DNA from 4 places in the Alkalihalobacterium alkalinitrilicum genome. Region 2 is predicted to be linked to each of the others. Evidence: riboswitches for the same ligand, from Rfam matches in the RefSeq annotation. Region 2 holds a riboswitch; each other region holds the start of a gene.
What was found. Region 2 has a riboswitch for cyclic di-GMP ahead of BK574_RS20225 (EAL domain-containing protein). Riboswitches for the same ligand answer to the same signal wherever they lie in the genome.

Region 1 (9,100 bases), 880 kb from region 2:
TCACACAATTGTTTGAGTTTCTCTTCGGCTTAAAAAAAGATATTAAAAAAACGTATCCATAATTCTATCTGCAAAAAAATACAGTGGAATTCGGAATACGATTAAAAAAACAATTGTAAGACTATTATAACACTTTTTTGAAAATATTACAAATTTCTTATTGACAACACATTTTATCGTGAGGTAAAATGTGGTTTTATTCTCTGCACTTCTTTGAAATAGTTATGAAATAAAGGCTCCAAAAAGTCGCGAAACCTCTGGAAAGCTCCTATCAAATAACCACTTGATTACCGGTGAAAAGTGGAATGATTCCACGATTAAACTAACCCTCATTACGTTGGAGACTTATCTAGTGGTGCATGGCACGACCCGGTTTTTCTTGTTTCACATTAATGTTCCACAAACTGATTTCATAGAGAAAACTCCATCCTTTCTTGATGAAGCTTCTCTCACAAACACAATCTTTGCTACACACTCAGGGTCAGGCAAGACGATGTATTTTTTCAATAGTAAATGTTTATTGAAGTTTACACTTTTAAAATAAGTTGAGCTACACACTCAACATGTGTTTTGATAGAGTGATGATACTGAAACGCGTTTATATTGATTTTGCGTAAAGGTACCCCCCTAATATGCCAATAAAAAAGTGCTTTTATGAACGAATGTTTGTTGAATGTAAAAAAGCCATTCTATATTTGTATCCTTAAATTATCTCTTCTGAATAGTATCGATGTACTTCTCAGTAAAGGATTTATAGTTTTTTCGTCTTTCTTCTTCAACATTAGTTACCCGTTCTTAATATAATGTTAACCTAATTATTGAGTATTTACCTTTTTGGCTCTAACCAGGAAGAAGTATAAAACTGAAAATTCATTAGTATTTATACAAAACTAGTGATGTAACATAAATATACGCATTTAAGGTTTTCGAATAGTAATACCTTACCTTACTCATCATCTTCAAAATCACTGGATAGGCTAAACTGAATCTTCTTTAATCTAAAGAAGCGGAATGTACCAACAATTTCCCAGGGTTTGATACAGCCAATAAACGTTATCCCAATGTTGCAAAAATGAGAAAGCAAGCAACAAAATTTTCAACGTTACTCTAGGATCAATTAGCAAAGATTTAAAACTTCATCTCCTTTCAATATGTAAAAACAATAACTTTCCAAATAAAAAAGAGTATCCCTTTAACAAAATACTCTCTTCACCAATTTCATTCAAAGTTTTCAAAAAAACTATACAGATTCTCATTTTTTGTAAAAATGCTACTTTACATTGCATTTTAGAAAGCAACAAGTGACCTTTATGATTTTAATTTAAGCGACTCTAAATATTGCTCGAGATCATCAGCCGGTAAAGGTCGACTGTAGTAATACCCTTGACCAATAACTCCTTTAGATAGTAAAAAATCTACTTGGTCTTTGGTTTCAATCCCTTCTACGACAACATTAGAACCTAGATCCGCCCCCATCCGTATAATGGCTTCTAATAACCCTGCTGACCTTTTATTCTTCATTACATCATGTAAAAAAGCCCGATCAATCTTTAAACTATCAATAACTATACTCTGAAGCATATTTAATGAAGAATAACCGACTCCAAAGTCATCAATCGCAACTCGCACCCCTAACATCCTTAACTGATTCACAATGTTTACTGCCTCGTTTACATCAATCATAACCCTTTCGGTAATTTCAATCTCCAAGTTACTCGGTGGAAGACCCGTTTCTTTTAACACATTTTTTACTGTTTCTATAAATGAGCGTTCCTTAAATTGACGTGCAGATACATTAACAGAAACAGGTGTTTTTAATACACCTTTATCATTCCATTCTTTACCATGCTTACATGCTTCTCTTAATACCCATTCTCCAATTTCAACTATTAGACCCGTTTCTTCTGCTATTGGGATGAATTCTGCCGGTGAAACAAATCCAAACTCTGGATTCCAACGTAATAAGGCCTCTATTCCCTTTACTCTATTTGTACTTAATTCAAATTGTGGTTGATAATGTAAAGTAAACTCCCCGTTGCCAAGTGCTTTCCGTAAAGCATTTGTGACTCGACTCTTTCGTAAGACCTGGTCATTTAAGTTATCCGAGAAAAATTGATAATTATTCTTACCGATATCTTTTGCCATGTACATAGCCAAATCGGCATTTTTTATTAGAATTTCTGCATCAAATTCGTACTCAGGGAACATACAAACACCTATGCTTGGTGTGATAAAAACCTCGTGCCCGTGCAACTCTATAGGACTTGTTAATCTTTTGATGAGTCTTTCACAAATTATACCTGTTTTCTCTTTGTCAGTGTTTTCAACCAAAATTAGAAACTCATCTCCACCTTGTCGAGATATTAGATTATCTTTCCCTAATTGACTTTCCATGATCTTAACGAGTTTTTTTAGAACTTGGTCACCGAAATGATGTCCTAAAGTATCGTTAACATTTTTAAAATTATCGAAATCTATAAATAATATACCTAGTGAATATTTATATTCTTTTGCACTTTTAATCGCTTTATCTAACTCGATACTAAAAAGTTCACGAGTTGGAAGGCCTGTTAGAGAGTCCTTATACGCTAATTCTCTTAGTTCCTCTTCAGCACGTTTTCTCCCTGTAATATCTTGGACAAATGCGATTACATTAACAGTTCCATCATCCCTAAATACTGGTACCCCATTAACATCTATATTCACATAGTGTCCTTTTTTATGTCTAAGAGTAAGTTCCACTCTAAGTGATTCACCATTTTTTATCCTTGTAAAAATATTGTTTACTTTTTCTAATTCAATAATCAAATCATTGATCCCTAACTTTACTAGTTCCTCTTTTTGATAACCAGTTATTTTTTCTGCAACGCTATTTACACGGTAATATTTACCCTCACTGTCTATTTCAAATATGGCATCAAGTGAATTATTATATAACGAATCAAATTTTTGTTGTGTTTGTTCTAAATCATGAACCACTATTTTAAGTTGTTCCTCTGCACGTTTTTGCTCTGTTATATCTCTTGCCATATAAACCAATCTGCTTCCTAGTCCATCTTCCTCTTGAATCGGTGTTCCTTTACCCTCAAGGTATATCCACTGCCCGTTTTTATGTTTGTAACGGAAGATTAATTTTTGTGGAGCCCCGATTTTTACTTGTTTCTCAAATACCCATATGGCATTATTAACGTCATCAGGGTGCACGAAATCAAGCCAGTTCTTTCCCACAAGTTCAAAAGAGGAGTATCCTAAGTATTTTTCATGTGATGGAGATACATATTCATAAACCCCTTGTTGATTTAATAAACCAACGAAGTCAGATACGTTTTCTGCTAAAAGACGATACTGTTGTTCACTTTGTTGGAGTTTCTCATTTGTTTTTTTGTGTTCAATGGCAACAGATGCTAAATGAGTAAAGTCCTCAAGAATTCCCAATTCTCGAATATTTGGTACTTTAGGTTCACCATAATATAAACCAAATGTGCCTAACACTGTTCCGTCCGAGGATAAAATAGGTTGCGACCAATATGCTTTTAGTCCATAAGATAAGGCTAATGATTTATATTCTTTCCATAATATGTATTTTTCAATATCTTTTACAATTACCCTTTCCCTCCTATAAGCCGCTGTTCCACAAGAACCTACACTTGGACCAATTTGGGTTCCATTTAAAATCTCATTATATGATTCATCGAGGCTCGGTCCTATCCCGTTTTCCAATGTTTGCTTTTCATCATTCAACAATAAAATGGAACAATAAGTTTTTGGGATTAGTGTTTCTATTTCTAGTGCTAGAGTTGTCAATATTTCAGTAAGAGAGCTTCCAGTAGCAGTCATTCTCAAAACTTTGTTTTGTGCCTTTAAGGTTTGTTTATCTATTGTAATTCTACTCATATCCATATCCCTTTCTTATTTCAATATAAATAAAATACACACCCCGTTAATAAGGATATGTTTCCCTAAAACGGCACCTGGCTGGCTTAACAAAAGTTTTAGCCCCTATAGTTTAGCGTCCCCCCATTACTGAAGGTTTGTCCAGGTCATTTTTTTTTGATAAATATCAAAATAATACTTATAATATTAGCACTATTAACAACTTATTTCGTCAAATATCTTTTTAATTTTTCGGATAACTACCATTTCCAAAAAAAGGGAGTAAATAGGTTGTTACCCTTTTTTTACATATTTAATTTCTTAAGCATTTTTTCCTTTATGGATTTGTGTACATAAGCATGTATTTATCGATTGATGTCCAGCCATTGCTGCAACTTTATGTACGTCAATCCTGCTTCCAATGCAGAAGTACAGAAATAACGTCGTAAGCCATGTGGTGACAAGGGTTCATTACTAGTATTTCTACTATTTTCTAAATAATTTATTTACTGTCTTACTTGAAAGGAATGACTAATAAAGTTTTAGTCATACTCTTACCTAATTTAAATCTAAATATTAACCCAATAACAATTAACTCTGTTCAATACAAAGAGATCATCTTTTACAAGGTGCTTAGGCTTTTTAAAATGTCCTTTACAAAGGGTGCACTTTAAAGCGCAACTCATTTTTTTTAAGAAAAGAGAGGAACGCCATATTTCAGCGCATATTACATTTGAATGGCTTATACTAAGACGCTCTGGGTTCAAAAGTGAAACAGTATAGCCTAGACTTTCAAGCCTTCGTAGTGAATGTCAAACAATGGATTGTTGTTTTCGCCTATCGGGGGAATCTTCTCCTAAATCGACGTACATTTCTTTACTGGTCAATAAGTAATCTCTGGCTTTTAAATACATGAATGACTGTGCAGTAAATGACAAACAATGGGTAAAAAGTGCTATAATAAAAACTAAAAGCCCATACTTCTTGTGGAACCCTTGACACATATAAAATAAACTTAGCCAAACGTAACCGGAGGACCCCAATTTGACCAAAAATGGTGATATTCTTACAATCTTTCCTTTGGTTTACATAGTTATAGACGATTCTATGACTATTAAGACGATTAGTGGTCGAAGCAATACTATGTTATCAAAGGATACTGAGTTTTTTGAGGGTAAGAGTCTTAGTCTAATACTTGACACCCCCTCTTTGTACAAATTAAAAGAGCTTTTGCAAAATGAAGAAAGTGATGAGATTACGACAGAGTTGAATTTTCAAATCGCTTTTGAAATTCATTCTTTCCAAGCTTTTATTCGAAAAATAGACAGCTTAACTATGATTCTATTGACCCCCTTATCCCAAGAGTATTTAGACACGGTTGAAACTATAATGAAAATTAGTTCTGACCTATCACAGTTAAACTCAGAATTAATGAGGAAAAATAAGATTATTAACGAACAAAAGAAGGAACTAGAAAAATTAAGCTTTACGGATAGTTTGACAGGATTATATAATCGTAGACAGTTTAATCAAGCGATTCAAACAGAGCTTATAAAGGCTAAGCGAAAGAAGTATCCTATAACGATCCTTATGATTGATCTTAACAATTTTAAAGAGATAAACGATACCTTTGGCCATGACAAAGGAGACCATTTATTACAGGGGTTTGCAACCATAACAAAAAGACATATCCGCCATGGCCTTGACTTTGCCTTCCGAACAGGAGGAGACGAGTTCCTCCTAATATTAACAGACTGTGATGAAAAAGAAGCGATTGACATTGGAGCTAGACTTAATAAAGAATTCCAAAAAATCACGGATATTTCGTCAATCTCTTATGGTGCTGTATCAATCCCTTATGATGATGATACAAAAGTTGAAGCTTTTATCCAGGCCGCAGATCAAAAAATGTATGAGTTCAAAAAGGAGCTAAAAAGAGATGGGGCAAGGTAGAATAACAGAAAATTTTTCAACTGAATATTTATCCTACTTGTTAGAGTCAAACCGGACAGAAGCACGTCGTTTAATCCTAGATCAATTTAAACACAATATCCCAATAGAACATACGTATTTCGGAATTGAAAAGACAATGTATAAAATCGGACAAATGTGGCAACGAAATGAAATTACAGTAGCTAATGAACACCTTGCATCTGCGATTGTTCACCAAAATGTAATGGAATGTTATCAATATGTTATTAACCAGAAGCCCAAGAAAGGTCGCGTCATCACTTGTACAACACAAGAAGAATTACATGATTTGGGGATAAAATTGGTCAACCATATTCTAGAATACCAAGGTTATGATGTAATCTATTTAGGTAATAAGTTACCCATTAAAGATGCGATTCCTTTTTTCAAAAAAGAAAATCCAGATTATATTGCAATCTCTGTCACAATCTATACTCACGTTCATCATGCCAAGGAATTAATTGATAAAATTAAAAATGAACCTCAATTGAAGGATAGCAAAATCATCATTGGTGGTTACTGTTTCAAACAAAATCCCTCCTTATTAAAACTATTAAACTATGACTGCTACATTGAAGACATAACTGATTTGGTTACGAAAATTTAGTGACAACGGGACGGTGCCTGCCTCTTTTTGGTTAAAGTTAAAAAATACCTGATTTTAGCTTGATCAACTAGGGCGACTCTCACGGTCCAACACAAATAAATGGTGAATAAATACTTAGAATCCACTTCAATATCGGAGGGACCGCTCTCGTGGAAAAAACTTTGGCAAGAAGGAGCTACTGAATCATGTATATTGTACATTCGATTGTTACTGTACCAACTGAAAAATTAGATGAGGTCATTTCTCTATATCAAAACCGCTCACGGTTAGTTGATCAAGCACCCGGATTCATTTCCTTTAAGCTTTTGCAAAATGATATTAAGCCAGAAGAATTGACAGTAATGATGGAATGGGATCAAAAAGAAGACTATTTTGCATGGGTTAAAAGTTCCGACTTTAAACGTATTCATGAATTAGAAAAAAATTATCCTGATCAAGATTTAGCAGCAATTAAGCCCGTTGTAAAACGATATGAGGTGAGAGCATTTTAATGGAAGAAGCACAAAATAAATTGGTCGAAGAAATAGTTGTGAAAATCTATGAGAAATATCCTGATTTAGTTGAAAAATTTGGAGAACACGGTAAAAGGAAGACCTTTGAGGACAACATTCACCATTTTAATTCTTTGAATCTAGCTTATGAGGCAAATCATGTAGAGATATTTGTTAACTACACTATGTGGTTAAACGATGTACTTACAACTCGCGGTGTTTCTACTGAAATTATTATTGAAAATTATAATATTATTGTAGATGTTATTGAAGGAAAGCTGACTAAGGAAAGAGTAGCATTTTATAATAAAGCCATTGAGCAGGCAGTGTGGAGTTTATTGTAATTCTCTTTTACCTGGGGGGATATACCACATATCATGGTACGGTTCTAGGCCAATAGGAAATAGTCATTATTCAATGAATGTTTTTTTTAGAGGGTGCAAACAAGAAATGCTCACGCTATTTCAGCACCCACTTGCTCATTTATTTTATTATTTAATAACTCAACTTTCGCACCTTGAAAATTGATCTTTGAGTGGGTCTATCAAAGCTTTAAGAACTATTAAGTATGTTACTTGACGAGTGCTTTTAAACAGAAAAAGCACCTGCTTCTTTGGTATAGTGGAATTGACTAGAAACCATTACCACAAAGAAGAAGTGCCTTCTCTATGATAAATGAAAAACACTCGAATGAGCAACTGCCAAATGAACTTGAATCTGTATTTTCTGAGTTACAAGTAAGGAAACACTTGCGTCAAGCAGGTATTCAAAAAAACTTTGGGTTTTCATGTGCCTATTTGTTTCGGCTTGTTTTTTGCCTAATTTTCCATCAAAAAAATTGGTTTACCCTTGTCACATCCAAAAAGAGTGATTCTTTTCCAGGCAAAGATACCGTCTATCGATTTTTAAATCATTCCAAGTTTGCTTGGAGGAAATTTCTTTTACACTTTAGTGCGGCTACCATTCAAAAAGTCAGCATACTTACATCAAAGGACCGTCCAAAAGTGCTCATCATAGACGACTCTACGTTTGATCGTAATCGTAGTAAAAATGTTGAGTTACTTGCCCGTTGTTTTGATCACGCTTCTTTGAAAATGCGATTTTATAAAGGATTTCGAATGCTTACATTAGGCTGGTCAGACGGGCATACTTTCATACCAATTGACTTCTCTTTACTAAGCTCAAATACATCTTCCATTAACGGAATCAATGAAGAAGTTGATAAGCGATGTTCTGGTTATAAACGCCGTACAGAAGCGTTACAGTCTGCACCTGATCAAATTCCGGCGATGATTGAACGAGCGTTATCCAAGGGAATTGAAGCGTCTTACGTATTAATGGACACATGGTTCACTCAACAACCTCTTATTAAAGCTATCGTTGAACAAGGGCTTGATGTGATTGGGATGGTGAAGAACGGCAAGCAGCGATACAACGTGAATGGACAAATGCTTTCCTTAAAACAACTCTATCGATCTGCGACGCTACTTCAAGGAAAGAAAGGGCTTCTTCGTTCAATCACGACAACGATGGCTAATGGCGTATCCGTTAAAGTCGTGTTCGTTCAAAATCGTAATAAAAAGAGTGAATGGCTTGCCATTTTAAGCACCGATTGCACACTTTCTGAACAAGAAATTGTCCGTATTTACGGCATTCGTTGGGATATTGAAGTGTTCTTTAAAACGACAAAGTCACTTCTTCGCTTACAAAAAGAGTTTCAAGGACGCTCGTATGACTTACTCATCAGCCATACAACGATCGTCTTCACTAGATACATTGTTCTCTCGTGGCAAAATCGTTGCCACACAAATGAGCGTACATTAGGCGGTTTATTCTATGACCTTTGTGACGAAGTGAATGAACTTGATTGGGCTGTTGCATTGCAGTAATTAATCGAGCTTCTTCAAGATGTACTGAAGAAAACGAACAAACAAACACAACAGTTACTCAAAAATCAACTGTCACAATGGATTGCAGGTCTACCAAGTTACATCAGGGCTTACCTGCCTAATTTGGTCTGCGAAAGTTGAGTTAATAAGCAACCTGCTCATTTAACTTTAACTACATCTTTCACAAAGTAATCTAGCATAGAAGCTTCTTCTTGCGTAGTATAACGCCTACTACACATTAAAGAACGACGATTTTCTTATTCCGCCTT
Region 2 (9,100 bases):
TAATTTTTATTTAAATGTCAGGTTGCTAATCATACTTGAAGACACTCTGATTTGAGTTACAATCAAGTGAAATGAGAGTGTTGAGCGTTGAGGATTCAGTGGAGAGGAGTTACAAAAATTAATCATAAAATTTTATAAACAAATTTCGGGTCGTCACTGTGACAGAAAAGAACTTTTTCTAGTTATTACTTCGTTGCACTTTTATTTACTGTTTTTCTTTTGATCAGATCTTCCATAAAACTGAAGCAGCGCTAGGCTTTCTGGTAGTCGCTGGATCGATTGGTTGTCCATGTCTAACTTTTTCTCTACACGATGCAACAAGTATAGGGTCACGAACACAAGGAATCCAAACTCATTTAAAAAGCGTTAGCAATGCCTCCATCATAAAATCCTCCTTTCTTTCTTCATGAAAAAGGAGGAGGCAGAACCTCTTCCACTACTCTCTATCGCTCTATCGACAATTTTCACGATATTTCGGGGTGTCACACAGTGAATTGCGCCCCTCTTAGTTGACAGGTATAAATTCGGGAACTTTTGACTATCACTAGGGTAAAAGGAGCGAATTTGAATGTCTACTAATAAAACTAATAACAGGTATTCACCCGAACTAAAACTTGAGGCTGTTACAAGAGTCCTAGCCGGTGAAAGTGTTAAGACTGTTGCGAAAGACTATGATGTTAAAGATCCTGACTATATCTATATATGGATTGAAAAATATGAAACTTATGGCGAAGCAGGCTTAAATAGAAAAATTAGAACCTATCGCGGAATCGATAAAGATCAACAAATTAAAGAGCTGAAAATGGAGAATGAATTGCTAAAAAAGTACCTACAACTTCAAAGAAGGGAGGCAAAAGGTTAAAGTTCGAAGCTATATATTTATTAAGGTCAAAATACCCCATCTCAAAAATGTGTGAAAATTTGGGGGTTACTAGAGCTGGCTACTATAAATATGTGAAAACTAAAAGAAAAAAGAAAAAGGAATCTCCCAAAGATAAACAGTTAAAGGAATATATTGGTATAAGTTATCATGACCATGATAAAAACTATGGGTATAGAAAAATACACGCAGAACTACGAGATAAGTATAATATCGATGTAAGTGAGAAAGTAGTAAGAAGATTAATGCGAGAGTTAGGCTATAAAAGCCAAGCACGCAAAGAAAAAAGGAAATCTATTAGTGGGAAAAACACATTAGGCGCTGGTCATATTTATGAAAATCTCTTAAAAAGAGACTTCTCAACTACCAAATTAAGCGAAAAATGGGTGACTGACGTGACTGAATTTCCAATAGGTAATAAGAAATTATATTTATCTGCCGTAATGGATCTTCACGACAATTATATAGTAGGATATCAATTATCTGATGTAAATGACGTTCAGCTTGTAGAAGATTCACTTTTATATGCACTGGAAATTAGAGTAATTGATGAAAAACTAATCATTCATTCTGACCGTGGAATGCAATACCGATCTAATAGATGGAAAGAATTAATGGGAACTTATACGATTAATCCGAGCATGTCTAGGAAGGCTAATTGCATTGATAATGCATGTATTGAGAGCTTTTTCTCCTTTATAAAAGCAGAACGTAAAGTACTAAAAACAATAAAAGATTTAGAAGAAGCTAAAAAAATCATTCATGATTATACCCACTATTATAATCATAATCGAATCCAAGGAGTTTTAGATTATAGAACACCCGCTCAATATGTCAAAGCGAGTTAACCACAGGGCATACATGCCACATTTTCTCCTTCTCATCTTGACAACTTTCACCTCAGATAGGCGGAAGGCTGTCAAGTGCTTTCCTTGATGGGCTTCCGCCTATCTGAGACACTTCATGATGATGAGAAGAAAAAGGAACCAAGCCTTGTCAAACCTGGTCTCCTAAATAAAATCCGAATTTATATTGTCTACTTTTGGGATCGCAACGCACATTGACACCTTAACTACTCTCCAAAACATCGGCTATTCGCTTACTAGCTAAGCCATCACCGTAAGGATTACTTGCTTGGCTCATTTTTTCATATTCTACTGTATCTTCGAGCAATAACTTAAATGTATTATAAATAATTTCTTCGTCGGTCCCAACTAATTTCAAGGTTCCAGCGGCAATGCCTTCAGGACGCTCTGTTGTATCTCTCATCACTAGTACTGGTTTACCTAGACTAGGAGCTTCTTCCTGAATTCCGCCACTATCGGTTAGAATTAAATACGATCTAGAAAGGAAGTTATGAAAGTCCAATACTTCTAAAGGCTCTATAATTTTCACACGATCACAATTGCCTAATATTTCATTAGCTGCTTCTCTAACTACAGGGTTCATATGTATTGGATAGATCGCCTTAATGTCTTCACGCTCATCAACAATCCGCTTGATCGCTCGGAACATATTTTTCATTGGTTCACCTAAGTTTTCTCTACGATGAGCCGTAATCATAATTAGTTTACTATCTCCTACCCACTCTAAATGATCGTTTGTATAATCATCACGAACGGTCGTTTTCAGAGCATCAATCGCTGTATTGCCTGTAACATAGATCGTTTCTATGTTCTTCCCTTCTTTCACTAAGTTCTCCTTTGACATTTCCGTAGGAGCAAAGTGATATTGAGCTAAGACACCAACTGCTTGACGATTGAATTCTTCTGGATACGGGGAATAAATATTGTATGTTCTTAAGCCAGCTTCAACATGACCTACAGGAATTTGTAAATAAAAACAAGCTAAAGCTGTTACAAATGTAGTTGATGTGTCGCCATGGACTAATACTACATCTGGTTTCACTTCTTCTAGAATACTTTTCATTTTCTCTAAAATATTTATCGTCACATCAAATAATGTCTGTTTTGCCTTCATAATCGATAAGTCGTAATCAGGCACCACATGAAAAGCACTTAATACCTGATCTAACATTTCTCGATGTTGACCTGTAACACAAACAACCGTTTCCAGCTTGTCCCGTGTTTTAAGTTCTTTAACTAATGGACACATTTTTATCGCTTCAGGCCTAGTTCCAAAAACAACCATTACTTTTTTCTTCATTTTCATCTACTCACTTTACTATATATTTTCTGCCCAATCGAAAGGATGTAGAATTTATGTATTAAACACTTCTTAATGTACATCCCAATATTTCCTTTTATATTATCACAAAATCTATAAGGTCATTCTGAACAATCTTTAATCATTAAATTCACGGAAAGAGACCCAGTGAAAATTATTTGAACCAACGAGTTAAATTGTAGCATCTTTTGATCATAAATTAAATAACCCACTCCTAAGAGTGGGCATCCTATTATTCTTCATTTTCAGTCTCTTCCCATTCAATCTCTACTCCCCACTGACGGGCTAGACTGTTTAAGTTCGACTCGTACTTCTCGTAGAAAGTATCTGATTCGACATAAAGTGCCTCCGCTTCAGCACCTTCTAACCAAGCTTGATCCGCTTGAAGACGTAACTCCAATGCTTGTACATGCAAATTATGAACTTCTTTTAGCTTGTCATTTTCGATGCTATCTCCATACTGCTTAGCCTCAGCTATAATACTATCTAATGAAGGCAGGAGTACCTTTTCAGTAAAAGTCACTAATTCCTCTTCTGTATCAATCAATTCTTCTTCATAAAGTAATAGATTATAATTATCTGTTAAGTGATTCGTTTCCTCAATATACGTTAACATTAAATCTGTATTGCCTGAGGCATTTTGAAAAAAGTAATATCCACTAATACCTAGAAACACCACAGTAATGATTGCACTAATCATTTTTTTATTCACTTTTCTAATTTCCCTTCTTATTTAACTGTGTCGCGACTAGATAATTATAATCCCATTCTTTTGAAATGTAATAGTTCTTTAAGACTATTTATTTATACCTGAACATTTATTTTTTCGACGCGGTGCAGCAAGTAGAGAGTCACGAACACTTACGCAACCACTGAATGAAGATGGATCACAGCATTTTTATTTTCAACTTGACCTTATTTATTTTCAACTTTTCATGATTTAAAGATTTCTCGACATAGAAGATCAAATTTTGACAGACTTGTAACGACGAGAACCACCTAGCACCTACGCTAGATGGTTCACTCATCCTCACATACTACTTCTCTTCTGCTCCGTTCCTCCATAATATTGAAGTGTTGCTAAGCTTTCGGGTAGTCGCTCGATCGATTGGTTGACTATGTCTAACTTTTTTTCGACGCGATGCAACAAGTAAAGAGTCACCATCACAGGAAAGCCAAACTCACTTAAAAGCGGTAGCCACGTTTCCATCATCAAAATCTCCCTTCATCATTTAAAAAAGGAAGAGGCCTAACTTCGCCTCTTCCTTTCCCTGCTAATAATTAAAATTCAATCATTTCCACTGTTCGGTCAACAACACGCGCACTCTTTTTCGCTACTAAGTTTCCACCAGCTGATGTAAACGCATTTTCTGCAATGATCGCATCCATAGCGGCACCAACCGCAGTCGGATCAACTGGATATACCGGGTTGTCGAGTGAAAGTGTCACCGTTTTCGCTTGCTCATTTTCAAATACAAGTTCTAGTCGTTTCGTCATCCTAAACTCTCCTTTCTATCATCATTTCATAAAGTTAAGCCTCAAGATTATACGTATTGCTGCGTTCCATCTTATAAGGTGTCCAACCTTGAAGCGGTGTTAACGCATCAGCGACAGCTTTTAACTGCTCGTTCGTTGCCCCCATTTTAATGTTGTTAAAGCTCTTCGTTTTCAAGATCGGCTCACCGATTTGATTGATCCCTGTTTCGAATACAATCACTAAGCGAGAATTAGTAAGCATGTTCTCACCCCCTTTCACCATGTATATATGGGAAAAGGGACAAAAACAACAATGTACCTAAAAATAATTTTTTAGGTACATTGCTAAAAAAATCATAAATTTGTAATTATCAAAAGGGTTCATAAAGGAGGAAAAGGAAGTGAAAAAGTGGCTTCCTGTAATTTGATATAGTCTAATCTCCAACGAAAGTCCAGGTTCTCATCGCATATATCGGGAAAACATTAAAGGATTATGTTCGACAAATCTCGGGGTCTCACTGTGGCAGCTTAGAACTAATTGCACAAAAAATTATCAAAATTTGTATTATACTGGTTGGAAAGTTCTTTTATTTCATTTATAATGTGGTTAAAGTATTAAACATAAATACATGTATTAATAATAGTTTTAAGATAAAGGCAAACTTATTGAAAAATAAGGACGCAAAGCCACAGGTCTAAGGTACTATACTATGACGGCTGGGTTACCGAAAGAACTGGTAAAGATGGATACCTATTTTTCGGGTTCCATCTTTTTTATTTACATAAAAAAGGGGGATACGTACTCGTGTTAATTAACAATTTAATACGTGAGGAGAATTTCTATCATCATTTTCAACCCATTTATGACTTGAACAATTGGCGCATACTGGGATTTGAAGTTTTATTAAGATCTAAGCTATTTCCTAATCCTGAAGCTACGTTTATTGAGGCTAGAAAAGAGAAAAAGCTTTATGAATTGGATTCGGGGTCCATTCATAAAGCGATTTCCACCTACCGTTCAGCAGGCTTAACGAAAAGTAAAGGAAAATTGTTTTTAAATATCTTTCCATCGACACTTTTACATCCAAATTTCCCAACTTTTCTTAATAAAATTATCGCTGAAGATGTCCTTCTTAGTCAACAAATTGTTTTAGAACTTTCAGAATCTGAGATTAATAACAAAATGGACGAACTGAAGCAAAAAATAGCTGTTTTAAAGAATTTTGGTTTTTTGATTGCTATCGATGATACAGGAAAGGGATATTCTAATGCCCAAAGCATCGTCGAGTTAGATCCAGATTTTCTGAAGTTAGATCGCTACTTTTCAAAAGATTTACACCTTTCAAAGAAAAAACAGTCCTATATTCAACTATTGAATAATTATTCTGTACAAAACGATTGTTCAGTGATTTTAGAAGGTATTGAAACTCCTTCCGAATTAGCTGTAGCTAAAACATTAGATATCCAGTATGGTCAAGGCTTCATATTAGGAAAGCCTTCATTACTAGAACAGATTATATGAGGTACAGCTATGATATATCTTGATTTGGAGCTAATTATAATGCTGCTGTTAATAGTATTATTTATAGCTACTCTATCCATCTTATTTGTACAGAATAAAAAAATTGAAATGAACAGAGTAACCCCCATGAACGTCGACAACAACAACTTGATTAATGATCAAAGAAAAACAGCGTCATACCAGGTGAACCTAAACCTCAATCGTCGAAAACATTTTAGAGTTACCCTTACAGAAGATTGTGTAAGTGAATTTTTATATTTTGAAAATAAAAAACTTGAACAATTAAAACATAAAAAGTTTACTGGGAAAATACAAGATATCAGTGTTAGTGGACTGAAATTTACATGTCCATATAATTTACCCGTCAAACAAAAAATTGTTTTCAATATTACTTTCTCTATCAAAAACATTCCTTTTACATTAAAAGCACAATTCATACGTAAAGAGGAATATTTACAAAAAGACACATTCATCTACGGTGTTCAATTTATTGATATTAGTAAAGATGAACAGAAGCATCTGAATCTATTACTTAATAAAATTGAATTACAAAGAAGACAGAAAATGGTGCTTTAAATTCGCTAATGTTAGTCAGAGAAACTCATACGAAGTAACCATCCTATCCACTCCCAAATTAGTGGAGGTGGTTACTTATTTTTTTGGAGTAGAAAAATTTCAAAAAGTCTACAATTGCTAGAAATCCTTATTTAATATTACCCACATCTTCATGATCGTTTAATTAAGAGTTAAAGAGGGTTTATTTTTAACTTTGGCGCAGATTTTTCCAACTTGGTCTGGTATATTTTTCAATTCCTCTAGTTTCTTTCTGTTTCTACATCTAGAGATTAGAGATTAATCCCTTTTATTCTTCTTCCAATTGATTATACCTTTCCCTTCCTTAATCAAAAAAGAGCCTGCCCTCACTTTATCAATGATAGAACAAGCCCTATTATTCTCTTACGAATTTCGTCGGTAAAATTCAATTCCTACAGTATCTATATGTTCCTTAAGTTTTTGATTGTTTAAGGCTGAGTAGTGTAGAATATCAAAAAAATAAGGAAGTGGGTATACTTCATTCAGCAATTCACTTAATTCATCTATCGTTCTATCCGTTATTTCTTGTCCTAATAATGCTATATCAACATCTGATCCACTTTTGTAGTTACCTAAAGCGCGGCTTCCAAAAATTTTAGCTTGGTCGATTTCAGTAAATTTACATAATCCTTTAATGATATAATTAATGTCCCTTTCTAACAATCCAAACATCATTATCGTTCCTCTGACAGTTTTTCGTACATTTTCTTAAAGACAGGTAAGAATTTCTCAGTGATTTCACTGACAAACTTTCTGGCTAATTCTTCATCATAAGTATGAGTAGTTAAATTACGTTTGGCTAGGGCATCCATCCATACATGCCCTTCTTCAATTAAGCCAATTTGAAAGGCCTGTTTAATTGTTTCTATAGGACTTTTCACGAGAAATCCTTCTGCCTCAAGGTAATCCTTCAACACTTTCCATGCTAGTTCAAAAGTAATTTCAAAAAATTAGATAATACCAGCTCTCTCTAAGTCTGTTTTAAGCTCCTATTGAGAAAACTTATTTAATAGTGTATAGGTTTTTTCGAAGTTCTCAAATCTTTGTTTCCAGCGTATTTCTTTTAATGGTTCCATTCAGGACATTCCTCCCCTGATAAACATAATCCTATATTGCTTATTCTCCACCATTAATTATTCCCTTTCATTTACGAGTTAACCATTCAATGATCTCCTCAGCCTCATGCCATAGGTGTAAATGTTGATCTGCATAAATGATTGCCTCATTCTCATCACCTAGACTATAGGCATTAGGAATAGCGGTAGGTAACCGTTTCTTCATAGATAAATAGTCGATCACATAGGGGTTACTTTCTTTTGCGTTATTTAGTAATTGCTTTGCTCTTTTGGTCGGACCATTTTGTAAATACTCGATCAACGCACGATTATAAGTAGCACTCGCCGATAACGTATCTTTATATTCTTCGAGTAAGCCTTTCGCTTCTTCATACATTTTCTCTTCTACATATGTAACAAATAACTCAAAACGAACACCTTGATTATCATTTGGATTTAGTTCGAGTAATTCTTTGAAATGTTTAATCGCTTTTTCCCCACGACCAGTATCTAGTAAATAGCAAGCATAATTCAACTTTATTCGCATATATGGACGAGTTTCAACTAGACCCCAAAAGTGTCCTTTATTTTCATTGAAATACGCTTTTCCTAACTCTTTCTCCCCAGCTTTCATTCCCTCGAAAAAGAGTTCTTCTGGATCATCTTCATACATAGCTAAAATATTGTACGCATCAGGACTATTTGGATATAACTTCAACGTCTGCTCTGCAAGCCTTTTTCGCTTCATTCCCTTTGCTTCATAGGCTTCGTAGATTAAGTCTTGTGCTTTATCTTTGTTGGAGAGATTGCTATTAGGTCGGGTGCTGCCACCGTCCAAATATTCCGTTAAAAATGCGTTCACTTCTTCTATTGAATCCAAGTCCTTATCCTGTATTAGTTGAGTGACTTTAGCCATCTCACGTTCTAATGACATTTTGGAACTTAAGAAATCATCTTCAAAGATCCCCCCTTGCTCGAACATCTCGTCTTCATCAACTAGATCTTCTCTATCAAAATCGAGAAGATTTTGTTGTAATTCCATAATATCTTCCCAAAGTACATTCTCTAATTCTTTATACTTTGTCGAAACACTGCTGCTAGAAATCTTAAATTCCTCTGCTAACTCGGTTTGTGTGAGCATATTTCCAAACGGCACTAACTTATCTAGTAAATAAATCATCCCCGCTACATACAGAACTGGTTTTTGAATTCTTGGATTTTTTCTATCACAAAACTTTTTCCATAAAACAAGTCCAAGACAAGAAGAGGCTGGGACAAAAGTATATTAGTTCGGATTTTTGTATTTATTGGCTTCTTTATCCCGCGATTATTCGCCTTTAGAGTGGAGCTTTTTAGTTATGTCCCAGCCTCTTTTTGTTACGGTTC
Region 3 (9,100 bases), 1.5 Mb from region 2:
TAAGACCTAAAAGCTCACCTCGTTCGTGAAAATCAATCGTGTATTCACGTAAATGCAACCATTCATAGACGAACGTTTCGACACCACGAATTTCAGAGTTTAATTTCTCAGCGGAATGGGCTTCTTGAATAATCAGTTCTGTCATCCGCCGAATCAGCTCACCAAATGGGGACACCGACTGAGGATCACCTGTAATCCCAATCACACCGATGACGTCATGTTGAAAAAAGATCGGCAAATTTAAGCCAACCTTTACACCTTGAAGAGTATCCACATCTGCTTCTGTAATTTTCATTTTTTGCTTTGAGCGAAACACCCGTAGTGCACCTTCATGAAACGTACCAATACGATTTTGATCACTACCAGCAATAATAATTCCATCGTCATTGACTACAATCACTTCTTCATCGGTGACTTTGGTAACTTCATTAACGATCCGTTGCGACATAAGGGAAAGAAGCTTCACTACGCCTCATCCTTTTTAGAAAAAATCGTCCCAATTCGCATCCCAACTTTCACTTCAGTTGGGCACTGTAACTGAGGATCAAGCTCAACTAAGCCGTGTTCAAATAAAAGAATGACGGTAGAGCCAAAGGAAAAGTAACCGATTTCCTTTCCTTTTTCAACGTTTTTTCCATCGTGGGTCAAATGAATGCTGTTCACATTTAAAGCACCCACTTTAACGATGGCGGCTCGCTTATGGTGAACCTCCACTTCGGTAATAAGGCGATAATTTTTCGATAATGGTCGTTTACCATATTGTAATCCTTGGCGGTTGACAGGATACGATTTATTTCCGAGTTGCCAACGTTCGAGGACACGTCCAGAAATTGGACTATGAATACGGTGATAATGACTCGGACTTAAATAAAGAATAACAAAAGTACCTCCACAGTACACTTGGCTCTTTTCCGTACTGCCGAGCATTTCTTGCAGTGTATAATCTTGACCTTTCACACGAAAAGCCGATTGTTCGTTCAATGATCCAACATGAGCGAGCACACCGTCAACAGGACTCACGAGAGCGTGTTGATTAAGATCAATCGGGCGAGTTCCTTCTTTTAAGCGCCTCGTAAATAATTCATGTAAACTTTTATATTCATGTAATGGCTTTTCCATTTCTTCAGTTTTTAAATTATACACTTTTGTAAAGGATCGATTAACGCCTTTACTTAAGCGAGAAGTCGTAAACGTACGTAGTAAATGAGAATTAAAGCGGTTTCCTGTTAATTCAACAAATGCTCGATATAATTGCTTTTTCACAAAATACCTCCGAATAGACATTACTTTTTTCTCTAGTAGGTAATAGCCCTTTATGATATCATATAGTTTTAAGATGTTTCAATATCTGCTCCATTTTTACACAATCTTAAGGAGTGAAGTTATGTTTTTATTACACCATTTAGATCAAACGATCAAAAAAATAAAAAGCCAAGCGGCGAACTTAATTACGTTAGTCAATCTAGGCTTAGGTGCAATGGCTATTTTATTAGTACTTCAAGGTGAGTTACGAACGAGTTTATTACTCATTACAATAGCCGCTGTATTTGATCGTCTCGACGGGATGGTTGCCAGAAAAATGAATATTACCTCTGAACTTGGCAAGCAATTGGATTCGCTAAGTGACATTATCTCATTTGGTGTTGCTCCTGCACTTTTATTATACCAAGGAATTTTATTTACATTTGGAATGCCTGGTGCATTTTTCGCCATTATTTTTATTGCTTGCGGTGCCATTCGACTCGCTCGATTTAACGTAACGGAATCAAACAACTTCTTTGTCGGATTACCGATTACCGCAGCAGGATGCTTATTAACTTTAAGCTTTTTGCTGATTGAATGGGTCCCTTCTTATCATTTTATGTTCCTAACACTTATACTAGCATTTCTCATGATTAGTCCGTTTAAAGTGAAAAAAGTTTAGAAATTTATCAAAAAAACGAGAAAAATATGGTATTTTTTCATGAAATTCTCTCTTAAGTCTTGACACTACAAGGGTTTCACGATTAAATTTGAGTAGCAGGCAATTATTTATAGTAATGAAAGGGAGTTTTTCCATGAACAAGACAGATTTAATTAATTCAGTTTCTGAACAAGCAGACATATCAAAAAAAGACGCAGCGAAAGCAGTTGACGCTGTATTCGAAAGCATCACAGACGCTCTTAAAGAAGGCGGAAAAGTTCAATTAGTTGGATTTGGAAGCTTTGAAGTACGTGAACGTTCTGCACGTAAAGGACGCAACCCACAAACTGGTGAAGAAATCGAAATTCCAGCAACTAAAAACCCTGCATTCAAACCAGGCAAGCAATTAAAGGATGCTGTGAACTAATTTATATTTTATGTAAGAGGAAAAAGCAACTGGACGAGTAGTCCGTTGCTTTTTTTGATCCTCTTAGTATTTTTTTATTAACGTCTTCATTTGATCCCATGCCACTAAAATCATAACCGTAATGCATGTCTCGTTGTGGCAGGATTTGATTAGGAGAGATACAATATATTTATATTTACTACTCTTTCGTAGAAGGAAGATGAATGGATGAAAGTAATATCTTACTTATTTATAATTGGTGGCCTTACCTTACTCATTTACGGTGGATTCCAATATTGGCAGACGCAAACCGCACAAAAGGAAAGTTTGGCATCTGCTTATGAACTGTTAGAGAAAGAGAAAACGGATGAAGAGATCCAACCAACGATTGAGGATTTTAATCCACAAATGGGAGAAACTATTGGTATTCTGTCTATTCCAGCTATTGATGCTCAGCTGCCAATTATTGAAGGAACCGATGAGGACGAGTTAGAGAAGGGTGTAGGGCATTACAAGGGAACCGCTTACCCTACACAAAATGACCAAATTGTTTTATCTGGTCATCGGGATACAGTGTTTCGCCGAATGGGTGAACTTGAAATCGGCGATTATTTCATTATTAAACTGCCTTATGGTGAGTTTACATATGAAATCGAAAGTACAAAGATCGTAGATGCTGATGACCGTACGATTATTGGCTCTACCGCTCCTGATGAAGTGTTAGTCGTTACGACGTGTTATCCGTTTTCTTTTGTCGGAAGTGCTCCTGATCGTTATATTATTTATGCAAAGCCGATTTATTAATTGAAAAAGGCAGCGTGAGAACTACTTCTCACGCTTAATTTTCGATATTTATATAGCACAACCTTCATATTCTCCTTGGTTCTCCACCTCATGGTCACCATGATCGCATAATAGTTCCCATGCCCATCTCTGTTTTTCTTCTCCTCACGAGCAATATAAACCTTTTAAGTTCCCATTCTCTACTCCGTTCCTCCTCCCACGGGCATTATAAACGCTCCATAGTTACCGATCTCTTCTCAGATACTCATCCCACAGGCATCATGAACAGCAAGGAATTACTTATCAAAAAAAAAAAAAACAAGAGAGTATGAGAACCGACCTTCTTACACTACCTTTCATTATTCTTTCTACAAACCATTATTCCGTTTATAAAACTCATGGAATAGCTTCATCAATGCTCGCTTTTCGATGCGGGAAACATAGCTTCTAGAAATATTTAGCTCCTTAGCAATTTCCCGCTGCGTTCTTTCTTTCATTAAATCTAGACCAAAACGTCCGACAATGACTTCTTTTTCGCGCTCATCTAATACATGGATGTAATCATAAATTTGCTTTTTTTCCATTTTCAGTTGGATCGTATCGACGATATCGTCCGTTTCTTCTTGAAGGACATCAATTAAAGTAATTTCATTTCCTTCCTTATCCGTTCCAATTGGATCGTGAAGCGATACGTCTTTCTTTACTTTCTTTAATGCGCGAAGATGCATGAGGATTTCATTTTCAATACACCTGGCTGCATAGGTCGCTAGTTTCGTTCCTTTTCCTTGTGAGTAGCTCTCAATCGCTTTTATTAACCCGATTGTGCCAATCGAAATTAGATCTTCTGTATCTTCACGAGTATTTTCGAATTTTTTTACGATATGTGCGACTAAGCGTAAATTATGTTCTATAAGGCGATTACGGGCTTCTTCGTCTCCTTGCTCCATGAGCTGTAAGTATCTCTGCTCCTCTGCTTTCGAAAGCGGTTGAGGGAAGGCATTGTTTTTTACGTACCCTACAAAAACAATGACTTCTTTAATAAAATAGGTGATGGCTGCAAATAATGACACTTCCTCACCCCCATAAGGTTTGTTATCTTATGTCTATGTGTGTATGGGCTCGGTTGTGTCTGTACAAATAAAATTAAATTGAAACTAGTTCTTTCATATCCCCACTTTTTTGAAAGTCATTTAGTGCTCATCCTTAAAATACATAACCTTCTGTAAGTTTATTATTGGGTATTTTCTGAAAAAGTTCTCGACATATTAGTATTCAATATAACAATTAATTCCAAATAATCCATCCGTTTGAAATAACGATGATAGAACTATATACCTACTATTTTTTGTTTATCAACATATCAACAGTGTAAACATAGGTAAAAAAAACTAAGCAGGGGTCATTTTTTCTGTATCTTTGACACGATTTGTATATTCTATCATCGACAAACTTCAACACTATGATATGGTTTCTTCCTTTATACTATGAATTAATTAATACATAAGTCGCGGAAAATCTCAAAAACTTTGAAAAATCATGAGGAATACTTTAATATTTTTCAGAAAACGGCAAACCTATTGAAAAGTAGGGACGCAAAGTCACAGGTCTTAGGTTGGGGATTTGGATTTCAATGATGATGGCTGGACTGCCTGAAATGCTCATAGTATTTTAGGAGGGAAATACGATGAAAAATGAATGTAACAAAGAGTTGGATCAAGAGTGGGTACAATTAATGAAACAGGCAATGGAAATGGGTTTAACCAAACAAGAAATCAAACGGTTTTTATTAAAAAAGAAAACAAACTGGGCAAGTCCTCCAAGAAACTTTATCCTTAGAAAAGACTATCCATTTTTTTTACTTCTTGATAAGTATTACGCAAAAGTTTATTAATTCTATGTAAATTACAAAGTTAGGACGGGCCGAAAGTGATCAATGATGGCGAATATCATTCATCACTTTTTTTCGTTTAACCTAAGCCTAGCTACAAATTAACCTTGGTTGAACTCTTTTGAAACATACAGACTATTTTTCTTAAAAAGGAACCAAAGGTAGCATTCCTCCTATTATAGCTTCTTCTAACAATTACCCATAAAAGCATTTTTGAAATATCATCAAAACCAAACGAGCGAAACGGTACGTAATATTGATGCACTTCATCAATGACACCATACGAAACCGCAACCAAGAATGCAAACTGTTCTTTTTTTCGTTGAAGTTCTCCAAATGTCAAAAAGGCAAGAATAATAAACAAATATAACAGCCCAATTGAGCAAGTTCGAGAATAACTCCAATCGCTACGAACACACTCGGATGCATATTACTAAAAATGACTTCCAATCGACTTGGATTAAAATTACTGGATTGCCACCAAATCAACATCACATAGAGAATAGAATACTAATAAAAACTCTACGCATGTTAAATACATGTATATAACAACGATCAACAAGTACCCATAAGACGTTACCTGAATATTGAATACTTCTCTGGAACAAGTAATACGATATACAGAGGAGGTCTTAGTGATGCTTCTACTAGGTAAACAGATAATGAGTAAAGGTAAAGCTTTTTATCATCGTTTAATGTATGCCTACAATATTGTGTTGTATAAAGATTGTCTTGATAAAGAGATGAAATTAAAACTCTTAAAAAGAGTAATTCATCATGAAAAAGAATTAAATGTTTAGAGAAAATAAGTGAAAGAAGATTGATTAGGAATTTATTAAGTAAGTTCTTATGTTTTTATTTAATCGTTAGACTTTTGTTTAATAAAAATAGAATGATGTGGTGTTGCATTTTTTATAATGTTACTATTTTTATCAAATACTGGTGACATATATTCGCTTTGATTATAATTACCTAAAGGCTTATACTTTGAAGCTACTTTGGCATTCAAATACCTTATTCCCTATAACCTATTAGACTTTTTTACAAAACTTGTAAGCTTATAAATTATATTGTGAATGAGGTACCTCATTCAGCGTTTAACCCTTTTATGATTGCATAACTTCCATTTGCTTTCTGAGCAATTGACTAAACATACTCCGTTTTTCTTTTGCCAGCTGATTAAAGCCACCTTGCTGGATGATTTGACCTTGATCGAGAACAATAACTTGATCAGCGTGACGAATCGTTGATAAGCGATGGGCAATAACGATAATTGTCATTCTGCCTTTCAGTCGTTCGATAGCCTCTTGTATCTTCGACTCATTTTCTGTATCTAACGCACTCGTAGCTTCATCTAATACGAGGATCGATGGTTTCCGTAAAATCGCCCGGGCTAAGACAAGTCGTTGCCGTTCTCCTCCTGAAAGTCGGATGCCACGATCTCCAATTAAAGTATCCAACCCTTGAGGAAGCTTACTAACAAAATCAGCAGAAGCAAATTCGAGTGCTTCCCACATTTCCGCTTCGCTGGCATCTGAAGCAACAAGTTGTAAATTTTCTCGAATACTTTCATTAAATAAAAATGGATCTTGAGGAACATAACTAATCGCTTGTCGCAAAGAACGTACATTACCGCTTGATAGTGGAACACCGTCTAATAATATTTCTCCTTCTTCTGATTGATTAAGTCCCATCAACAAATCAATTAACGTACTTTTACCAGCACCCGATGGGCCAACTACAGCAGTCATTTGGTTGGCAGGGATATACAAATTAATATCCTTTAAGGCATACTTTGAATCATTCGGGTTATAACGAAATGTAACATTACGACACTCTATCCCATTATGAATGTTTAAAGGTTGGATGCTCTGTTGATTAACAGCTGTAAACTCTTTTGCGCTTTTACATTCTTCTTGCATGGCAATAACCGCTTTTAACGCGGGAATCGTTGTTGCAATCTGTTCTAAAGAACCTTGAATTCCAGCCACTCTTGGCCAAAGCCTAGAAAAAATAATAATAATTAACATCAATTGAGCAGCTTGTGCATTGAACAAGTTAACAGCAAAGAAGATAAAGGTTGCGATTAAGACAGCTGATGCTATTTTATAATAAAGTTGGGAAGTGGTTTTTAATTTTGTATACTCGATTTGTTCATTCTCCATACTTTTAGTTACCATTTTATACCAATTCATTCGTGACTCTTCTAAAGTATTACTCTTTATATCTTTAATTCCATTAATTTGATCAGTAATTCCACCTAAATATGCCTTACCTAACGTATAATTACGACTACCGAGTTCCATCGATCGTTTAAGAAATTTACGATTGAAAAAGATGAGTATTAACCCACACGCTAAAACAAACGATGTAATCGTAGGTGAAAGCCAAAAGGCAATTCCAATTTGAATACAAGTAAAGATTAGTGAAGATAAAAATTGTAAGAAAGAATGTGTTCCCGCACTTGCACGAGCAATCTCTGCCGTTAATAAATTAATCAAATCCGACTTTCGATTTTTAATAAAAAAGTTCCATTTCGCATGAAGAATAGAGTCATAGGTTTTCACCCTAAGATGTCTAAAGAACCCGTGCTGAATTATCGTACTCTTAATCGTAATTTGCCGTTGTAATAAATTCTGTCCAACAACGATTAAGACAAATATCGCTAAAATAACAGGCAAACCGATCGAACTCGGAATATTTCCCAGGAATTCAAAGGCCCCTAATAAAGGAATTCCAGTAGCGTCAATATTTACAATTCCGCTCATACTAATTAAAGGAATTAATAGTAAAATACCAATACCGTCCAGTAAACTAATAAATAGCATCGCTAGGAGGTTAATATAAAGAATTTTTCCAGCATAAGCATGAATTTGTTTTAGAAAATAGAAAATATGTTTCATTTAAAATAGCCTCCTAAGATATTGCCTGTTTCTTCGTTTTTCTCCAAACCCATAAGAACGGACGTAATGGAAAATATAATAAATGGAGCCCCTTTGGTAAAGGTAATGTTTCAGCATCTTCAGGATATGGATACAGAAAGCTTAAAATAAATAAAACTTTTTGCTGGCTCGACATTAAGGAAAACAAATGACGTTTATGATACTGTGATACATCTTCTGGAACGGGATCTGTATGTAGATTAACCATTCTTTTTAAATAAAAGATCGCTTCTTGCGCAAGGTTATTCGCGCGGCTCCCCTCTAGTAAAAACTGCACTTCTTTTGGAACCTGCGTACCAAATAGCTGCGTTGATAAAATAGTAGCTTGCCCAGCCACATGTGTCATATCATACTTTTTCAACAACTTTCGAAGTTGCCGCCAATCTACACTTTGTTGCAATAGTTGGTGGATATCCATCAACCAGCGCAAGCGAGACCAACCATGGCGAGCACCATGAGCCGCAAGAAATAAAAACAAATCTTCATTCCCAAGAAAATAAACGGAAGAACTAGTTAATGTGCTCGTGTCCTTTCGTTCCCACAATTCATTAAACCTTGGCTCTTTTCCAGGCCCAGGATGCATCCGCCAATGAATTTCCATTTTAATTCCTTTATGAGGGTGGAAATAAGTGACATGATGGTGTCTCCATCTCCAATCATTTAACACCGTCTCAATATAATCATCCTTTTCATAGCCCAGTTCAACTAATAATTGTTCGGCTTCAGCTAATTTTTCAATAGGAATAAGGAAATCTAAGTCACTTGACGTACGCAGAGACACCTCTCCATAAAGAGATTGGGCTATTACAGGACCTTTCAAAAAGAGGAGCCGGATGCCTTGTTGCGCTAAATGCTGATTGACTTGCTCCATCTCGGCACTTAAATGCAGCATTTGAAACGTGTTTCGCTTATACTGAAAAGTTAATGACTGAAGAACATTGGCTGGTATAGTTGAGTCATTTATTTTCTTTAATTTCGAATGCAACAACGGGTAAACACGGTGATGCATCGCTAACTCCAAAAACAAGTCCCAGTTGACCTCTAGTAATAGATCCTTTTTGTCCGTGAAACGTGCCAGATCATCCTGTTCTTTAATTAACTCTAGAATGAGCATTAATTCTTTTGGTAAATCACTTAAGTTAAGAGCATAATGATTATCCATAGTTTTCCCCTTTAAT
Region 4 (5,637 bases), 1.7 Mb from region 2:
AATTCACGTCTAGAAAGTTTCTAATGGCTGTGGTTACAGGGTTATTGGTCATTGTTAATCAAGGGTTAGGGTTAGAAATTCCGACAGATGCGGTTCTCACTGTTGCTGGTGTGGCTATTTCATATATTCTCGGTGAAGCGTATGTTGACGGAAAAGTGAAAGGAGAGGGTAAGTAATGAGCAAAGTACAAGATTTACGAGGTAAGTTAATGGATGGCGGAAGTCGTAGACGTATTGATCAAATTAATCGTATTGGCGTCCATTATTCTTTTACAGATCAAGGGGACGCTTTTTCTTTTGAAAGAACATGGAGAACTAAAAGAGGATGGAGTCACGGTGGTTATTCTGAAATCATACTAAAGGATGGAACACTACAAATATGCTATGACCCTGTAGTTATTACAAATGGAGTTGGTGGTCACAATACACGAACATATAATATTTGTTACGTCGGTAAAGGAGCACCTAACGAGAAGCAATTACCAGTATTAATAGAACGTGTACGCTTAGCGATGGAACGATTTAATATAGGGTTATCTAATGTTTTAGGGCATCGAGAGTTTCCTAATCAATCCACAGCGTGCCCAGGAATAAATATGGGTGAGTTTCGAAAACGGTTAGAGGGGCGCACTGAGAAAGAAGTTACAGATACTAAAATTGCTGGAATAGTAATAAAAGCACCTTCACCAAATCCATTAATTAAGAACGGAGACCGAGAAGAAACGGTGAGGAGTTTACAAAATAAATTGCTTGCGGCTGGTGAACGATTACCACGTTTCGGAGCTGACGGACATTTTGGTAAAGAAACAGAAGACGCAGTAAAAGCGTTCCAAGCTCGACAAAATATCTTAGTTGACGGTCTGGTTGGTAATCAAACAAGAAACGCTTTAGATGCAGTATTACCAAAATACCGTAGATTATTAAGAAATCTATCTCCAATGCTACGTGGAAATGATGTGACCGCAGTACAACGTGTGGTAGGTGCTACAACTGATGGTATTTATGGTGCTAATTCAGCAAGTGCCGTAAGAAATTATCAACGTCTTCATGGTCTAACTGTGGATGGTATTGTTGGTCCACTAACTTGGGGACATATGTTTTAATAACAAAAAGAAGCCCAACCTTGTGGTGGACTTTTCAGATGGATATTTTAGTGGCCCCTCGACTAGAAATAAGAAGTGGGGTGTTATTCCCAAGAGGCTTAACGAGGCCAATTAAGCCTTCTATATCAGTATATGTAACTCGGTTTTGTTCTATGTATTAAACTTAAAATAGCCCACTCTTCGGAGTGGGCTTAAATTCTTGGTTATCTGTTTATAATACCTAGTTTTAGTTTTAGATCGTAAAGCCTTTTAGAAGCAACTTTATATTCTAAATCGACATGAGTAACAACATTAATAACTAAATTATGACTGTATTCATTTCTTAAGATAGAGAAAACGGTTGGTTTTTTATTTTTTAAAAATGCCATTACTTCAGAAACGGGCAATGTTACATTATTAGTATTAGTACGTAAAAAGCTAATAATAAAATTTTTGAAATGAAATACAGAATCTCTCTTATCGGGCAGAGTCACAATTAAAGAGTCCAGTTTTTCTAATGCTACTTTTAGTTCGGGTTCAATTAGTTCCATTATTGTTTTTTACACTCCTTTAAGAAAATTTGTGCCGAATGAAAATATCTGGGTGCTTTTCTTACGGAGTTTTATTTTTTCATTGGCAGCTGGCTGACGTGGGTTTCCCGTTAGTCCCTGTAGCTTTGCGTCCTTATCTTTCAATAAGTTTGCCTTTTGCAAATACTGTAGAATTATATCGGAAATTGGCGATCGAGTAAAGTAGTGATACTATAAAATAGTAAATCCCACTCTTCGGGGTGAGAAATGGGATTTTCTTTTTAGCGCTGGGAATTTATGTAAAAGTCTATAAAGTGGAACAGAAAAAAGGGTATTAGAGTTGATTTGTAGAATTAGCAGTAAAATAAAAAGTCCTCTCAATAGAGAGGACATAATAGTTGAAATTATCTAACTTTTGCAATATATTTTTGTAAAGGAGTGAGAAATTTGCCCATTGAACAGCAATTGAATGAATTAGTATCTTATTTTGAAAGTGAGTTACAAAGACAAGTATTAGAAAGGGAAATTGAATTCTTACAATGGCTTCAAGAAAAGATTGATAATAGTAAATGTAAATAATTATTTAGTATATGTAATTTCTCTTTTTAATAATTCTTTCTTTAATAGTTCAATGAAATCTTTAGACAACTTGCAGTTAATTGCTTTGTTATATGCCTCCAATAAATCACCGTCGCTTAACTTTTCTAACATGAAAAAATCCTCCCTTGAATACATACCCAAGAAATAATATTAAATGCTGTGAGAACTTATAGCAATACTTATCTGAACATTCACTCGATTGTAATTGATTTGTAATATTATTAATTTTTTTGAAGGGGCTTTAATTTTTTACACAATCTTAACTTTACCTTTATTGTTCTTATAAAATAAAATAGTTATTCTAAATAAAGAACAATAAAAGGGAGGTTTTTTAATGACTGTATTTGAAGAAAGTTGTGTTCCAGAAAACATGATAGAAGGGTATCGGCTGCTTTACGAAATTGAAACAACATTACAATCTATAATCAATTTTCAACTAACTTATAAATACGGTCTTCACTGGCGAAGTATCCTCTACGAGAAAAGGCCAATTAATGACGCATGCCTGCACGAATTAGTTAGCTACCTCTTTAAATACCCACATATCATCCCCAATATTAATAGATCTCAAAGAGAAAAGCTTAGAAAATTATCAGATATACGAAATAAAGTATGCCATATGACAGATATCGCTGATAGTGAGCTGAAGGTAATAAAGGAATGTAACAACATGATTAAAGGGTTTTCATACGAGATTAGCTCTAAAAGGTAAACTATTTTCTGTAACCATTATAAGGATCCCTATTCAGAACTTTCTCCTCATAATCCCTTGAAAGATCCTCTAGCATCTCACGATCGAGTCTTCCTTTAAGATAGTCATCATCAAAGACCTTCATGACTTGACCTTCTTTCATATCCATTACTTGAAGTACCTTTTTCAAACCCTCATAATAGTACAACATTATATGGTACCGTCTTTTTACCTCATAACAATCAGGACAGAGTTTTTTATCCATCCTTACTTTTAAGTTCTTTTCTCTACCAGTTCTTAAACAATTTTCACAGGTGCCCAGTGACTCGTTCATAAAAATCGTCCCTCCAAAGCAGAAGCTATAAAAATTATTGACATTTAAAATATAGGTATTATAGAGTTGTAATAAATGGAAAGGGGAGTTACAATGAGGAATTTATTTGGTATATATGCTTTAACAATGATATTATCTGTTTTTATCGTAGGTTGTGCAAATAATATGGAAGTTAATATAAATAGCGAAGCTGTTGAAGAAACTAAACAATCGAATATCACTGTAATAGATGAAAAATTACATCTCGATACAAAAGAATTATTAGAAATACTAGACGAAGCCTATTATAACAGCAAAGAAATCGAAGGGGAGGATAAACTTTTTGTAGATCTATATAAAAACGTATACGAAGAATGGCTTGAAAAAGAGGAAATAAACGCAACTGAAGAAGTTTTAATAAGACGTTCATTAAGGATGATTAAACTTGAACCTGGCGATAGTGAACCGTTTCAATATGAGTATGAACGCAAAGATGCTGTATCAACATTAGGAATTAAATAAGGAAGGCAGCCCTTTATCGTTTAATTACGGTAGAGGGCGTTTTTGTCGTTAAATAACAACAGATAAAACGAAAAATTTACCGTAAAAAGACAGGCATAAAATGGAACCCGTTGGCATACGTTAATAGCATCCAGCGACGACGATTTAACGTCGCGCTATTAACGTCACACGAAATGACTGCCTCCTTCACGAATATAAAGGCGGTCTTTTTTCGTTAATACCGTTATTAATGTTTTACTTCCTTACCATCTTCGTACCAAATATCCTCGATATGTAAATCTAACACCCTCGCGATCTTTAAAGCTACTGGTAAAGTCGGTAGTGACTTTTCATTAACCAGTAAGCTAAAAGTAGCACTGCTTATCCCTGCTTTTTTGTATACTTCCCCATGCTTAATATTCCTTTCAGCTAAGATAACCCTTAATCTACATTTTACCAACGTTCATCACCTCTCTTTTATAATTCTCGAAAAAAACATCTAGTCCTTTTTATATTTTTTCGATGGACAATGTAACTTTTGTTAATAACATTAATAACATTAAATTAGGTTAACGCCTAAAATGATCGGGAGGTTGGTAAGTTATGAAAGTTATAAAAAGTGTAGGGTTTAACGCTGCTAACTTTGAAGAAAAAGCGATGTTAGAACATTTCAGTCGAAGAAGTTTCTCGAAGTATATAAAACAATTAATTCGTGAAGATATAAAACGTAGTAAAGCAGAAAAAGCGTTAAAGTCTAAAGAGAAAGAAACACAACCAGACGTAGAGATATCGAAACCAGTAGAACACACGCCAGTTAACCCTCAAACTGTCCCTCAACCTATAACGTGGACACCTGACAGCGTGAGTCCTGTACGTAAATTTAATTTTAAATAATGGGGGGAATGCGATATGAAAAAATTAATCGAATTGTTTAAAAAACACGATGCCGATGAGTTATTTATCGCAGAATGTGTTTACGCCTATTTAATTGACCATTGTAGCGATAGTAAGTTCGAGGATGATTTAATTGAAATTATAAGGGGGAAGCAAAATGAAAACGCAAAGATATTCGATTAGTGAATTTATGGCCCGCAACGATGGCAACAATAATTTACTAACGAAAATTGAGCGCCATTTCAAGCGACACCATATTACGTATAAAGTAGTGGGAACGTTGATTATCGTAACAGTCGCGGGAGGAATGGATTTCGCCACACCGACGTTAGCGGCAAGTGGGAGTATAGATGAAGCAGTCCGTCCATTCTACAATAAATTAATGCAGATCGGTAAATGGATAATCATTTTCAAAGGGGGATTTACGATTATTAAGGCGGTAGCAAACGAAGATTTCGATAAAGCGAAGAAGAGCGGTTTTGCTTACGTATTAATTTATATGATACTTCTCGCGTTACCTTGGCTATTCGATCAGGCAGATGAAGTCTTTAGAGAAACGGCTAGGTAGGTGTATGAGATGAAATTTCGATTATCTTCGGAGTTTGGCGCATTAGAAGAAGTCCGAAATAGTCGTGTACACAATGGTATCGATTTAGCGATGCCAGAAGGTACCGAATTACGTTCTATCGCATCAGGTGTAATCGATAAAGTATTTGATGGGTCGAGTAATATCGGAAAGGGTTTATCCATTCAAATGGAAGACGGCACTCGTGCAATTTACGGACACATGAGCGAAGTTAACGTTAATGTCGGCGATGAAGTGAATGCAGGTGAATTAATTGGCGAGGCGGGATCGACAGGGCTATCGACAGGCCCACACCTGCATTTTGCTTTACGATCAGCAAATGGAGATTGGATAGATCCTACTCCACTTGCTGAAGAGTTAGCATCAATGAGTGGAAAAGTAACGGATGAGTCGTTATGGTCTACTATTTTCGAAACAAAAGGAGCGTTATCTGAAATTCTA

Region 1: it holds a riboswitch for cyclic di-GMP, as region 2 does, so the genes downstream of both, BK574_RS15910 (bifunctional diguanylate cyclase/phosphodiesterase) here and BK574_RS20225 (EAL domain-containing protein) in region 2, are expected to answer to the same signal.
Region 3: it holds a riboswitch for cyclic di-GMP, as region 2 does, so the genes downstream of both, BK574_RS13000 (anti-repressor SinI family protein) here and BK574_RS20225 (EAL domain-containing protein) in region 2, are expected to answer to the same signal.
Region 4: it holds a riboswitch for cyclic di-GMP, as region 2 does, so the genes downstream of both, BK574_RS11885 (hypothetical protein) here and BK574_RS20225 (EAL domain-containing protein) in region 2, are expected to answer to the same signal.

The regions. Positions count from the first base shown of each region.
Region 1 covers NZ_KV917368.1:3,298,610-3,307,709, forward strand. Annotated here, with positions in the region: gene BK574_RS15910 (bifunctional diguanylate cyclase/phosphodiesterase) at 1,309-3,894, opposite strand; cyclic di-GMP riboswitch class I at 3,964-4,046, opposite strand; gene BK574_RS15915 (GGDEF domain-containing protein) at 4,918-5,826, shown strand; gene BK574_RS15920 (cobalamin B12-binding domain-containing protein) at 5,813-6,451, shown strand; gene BK574_RS15925 (antibiotic biosynthesis monooxygenase family protein) at 6,637-6,942, shown strand; gene BK574_RS15930 (hypothetical protein) at 6,942-7,286, shown strand; partial or broken gene BK574_RS15935 (IS4 family transposase) at 7,611-8,972, shown strand.
Region 2 covers NZ_KV917368.1:4,174,078-4,183,177, reverse strand. Annotated here, with positions in the region: partial or broken gene BK574_RS20265 (YvrJ family protein) at 202-348, opposite strand; gene BK574_RS20260 (transposase) at 569-862, shown strand; gene BK574_RS20255 (IS3 family transposase) at 814-1,728, shown strand; gene wecB (non-hydrolyzing UDP-N-acetylglucosamine 2-epimerase) at 1,949-3,046, opposite strand; gene BK574_RS20245 (hypothetical protein) at 3,300-3,779, opposite strand; gene BK574_RS20240 (YvrJ family protein) at 4,098-4,277, opposite strand; gene BK574_RS20235 (DUF2922 domain-containing protein) at 4,349-4,564, opposite strand; gene BK574_RS20230 (DUF1659 domain-containing protein) at 4,599-4,805, opposite strand; cyclic di-GMP riboswitch class I at 5,190-5,273, shown strand; gene BK574_RS20225 (EAL domain-containing protein) at 5,349-6,065, shown strand; gene BK574_RS20220 (PilZ domain-containing protein) at 6,105-6,641, shown strand; gene BK574_RS20215 (nucleotidyltransferase family protein) at 7,023-7,334, opposite strand; gene BK574_RS28520 (HI0074 family nucleotidyltransferase substrate-binding subunit) at 7,334-7,600, opposite strand; gene BK574_RS20205 (tetratricopeptide repeat protein) at 7,803-8,894, opposite strand; gene BK574_RS20200 (DUF4352 domain-containing protein) at 9,092-9,100, opposite strand, start outside.
Region 3 covers NZ_KV917368.1:2,699,034-2,708,133, forward strand. Annotated here, with positions in the region: gene BK574_RS12970 (CdaR family transcriptional regulator) at 1-448, opposite strand, end outside; gene BK574_RS12975 (phosphatidylserine decarboxylase) at 466-1,263, opposite strand; gene pssA (CDP-diacylglycerol--serine O-phosphatidyltransferase) at 1,385-1,924, shown strand; gene BK574_RS12985 (HU family DNA-binding protein) at 2,040-2,330, shown strand; gene BK574_RS12990 (class D sortase) at 2,538-3,113, shown strand; gene sigK (RNA polymerase sporulation sigma factor SigK) at 3,461-4,162, opposite strand; cyclic di-GMP riboswitch class I at 4,650-4,745, shown strand; gene BK574_RS13000 (anti-repressor SinI family protein) at 4,777-4,983, shown strand; gene BK574_RS13005 (VanZ family protein) at 5,075-5,344, opposite strand; gene BK574_RS27535 (hypothetical protein) at 5,619-5,780, shown strand; gene BK574_RS13010 (ABC transporter ATP-binding protein) at 6,087-7,883, opposite strand; gene BK574_RS13015 (nucleotidyltransferase domain-containing protein) at 7,897-9,084, opposite strand; gene BK574_RS13020 (lasso peptide biosynthesis B2 protein) at 9,077-9,100, opposite strand, start outside.
Region 4 covers NZ_KV917368.1:2,515,060-2,520,696, reverse strand. Annotated here, with positions in the region: gene BK574_RS11895 (hypothetical protein) at 1-176, shown strand, start outside; gene BK574_RS11890 (peptidoglycan recognition protein family protein) at 176-1,102, shown strand; gene BK574_RS11885 (hypothetical protein) at 1,306-1,632, opposite strand; cyclic di-GMP riboswitch class I at 1,714-1,796, opposite strand; gene BK574_RS28825 (hypothetical protein) at 2,059-2,190, shown strand; gene sda (sporulation histidine kinase inhibitor Sda) at 2,191-2,322, opposite strand; gene BK574_RS11875 (hypothetical protein) at 2,546-2,923, shown strand; gene BK574_RS11870 (hypothetical protein) at 2,925-3,236, opposite strand; gene BK574_RS11865 (hypothetical protein) at 3,312-3,737, shown strand; gene BK574_RS11860 (helix-turn-helix transcriptional regulator) at 3,964-4,176, opposite strand; gene BK574_RS11855 (hypothetical protein) at 4,320-4,610, shown strand; gene BK574_RS27495 (hypothetical protein) at 4,626-4,793, shown strand; gene BK574_RS11850 (hypothetical protein) at 4,768-5,178, shown strand; gene BK574_RS11845 (M23 family metallopeptidase) at 5,188-5,637, shown strand, end outside.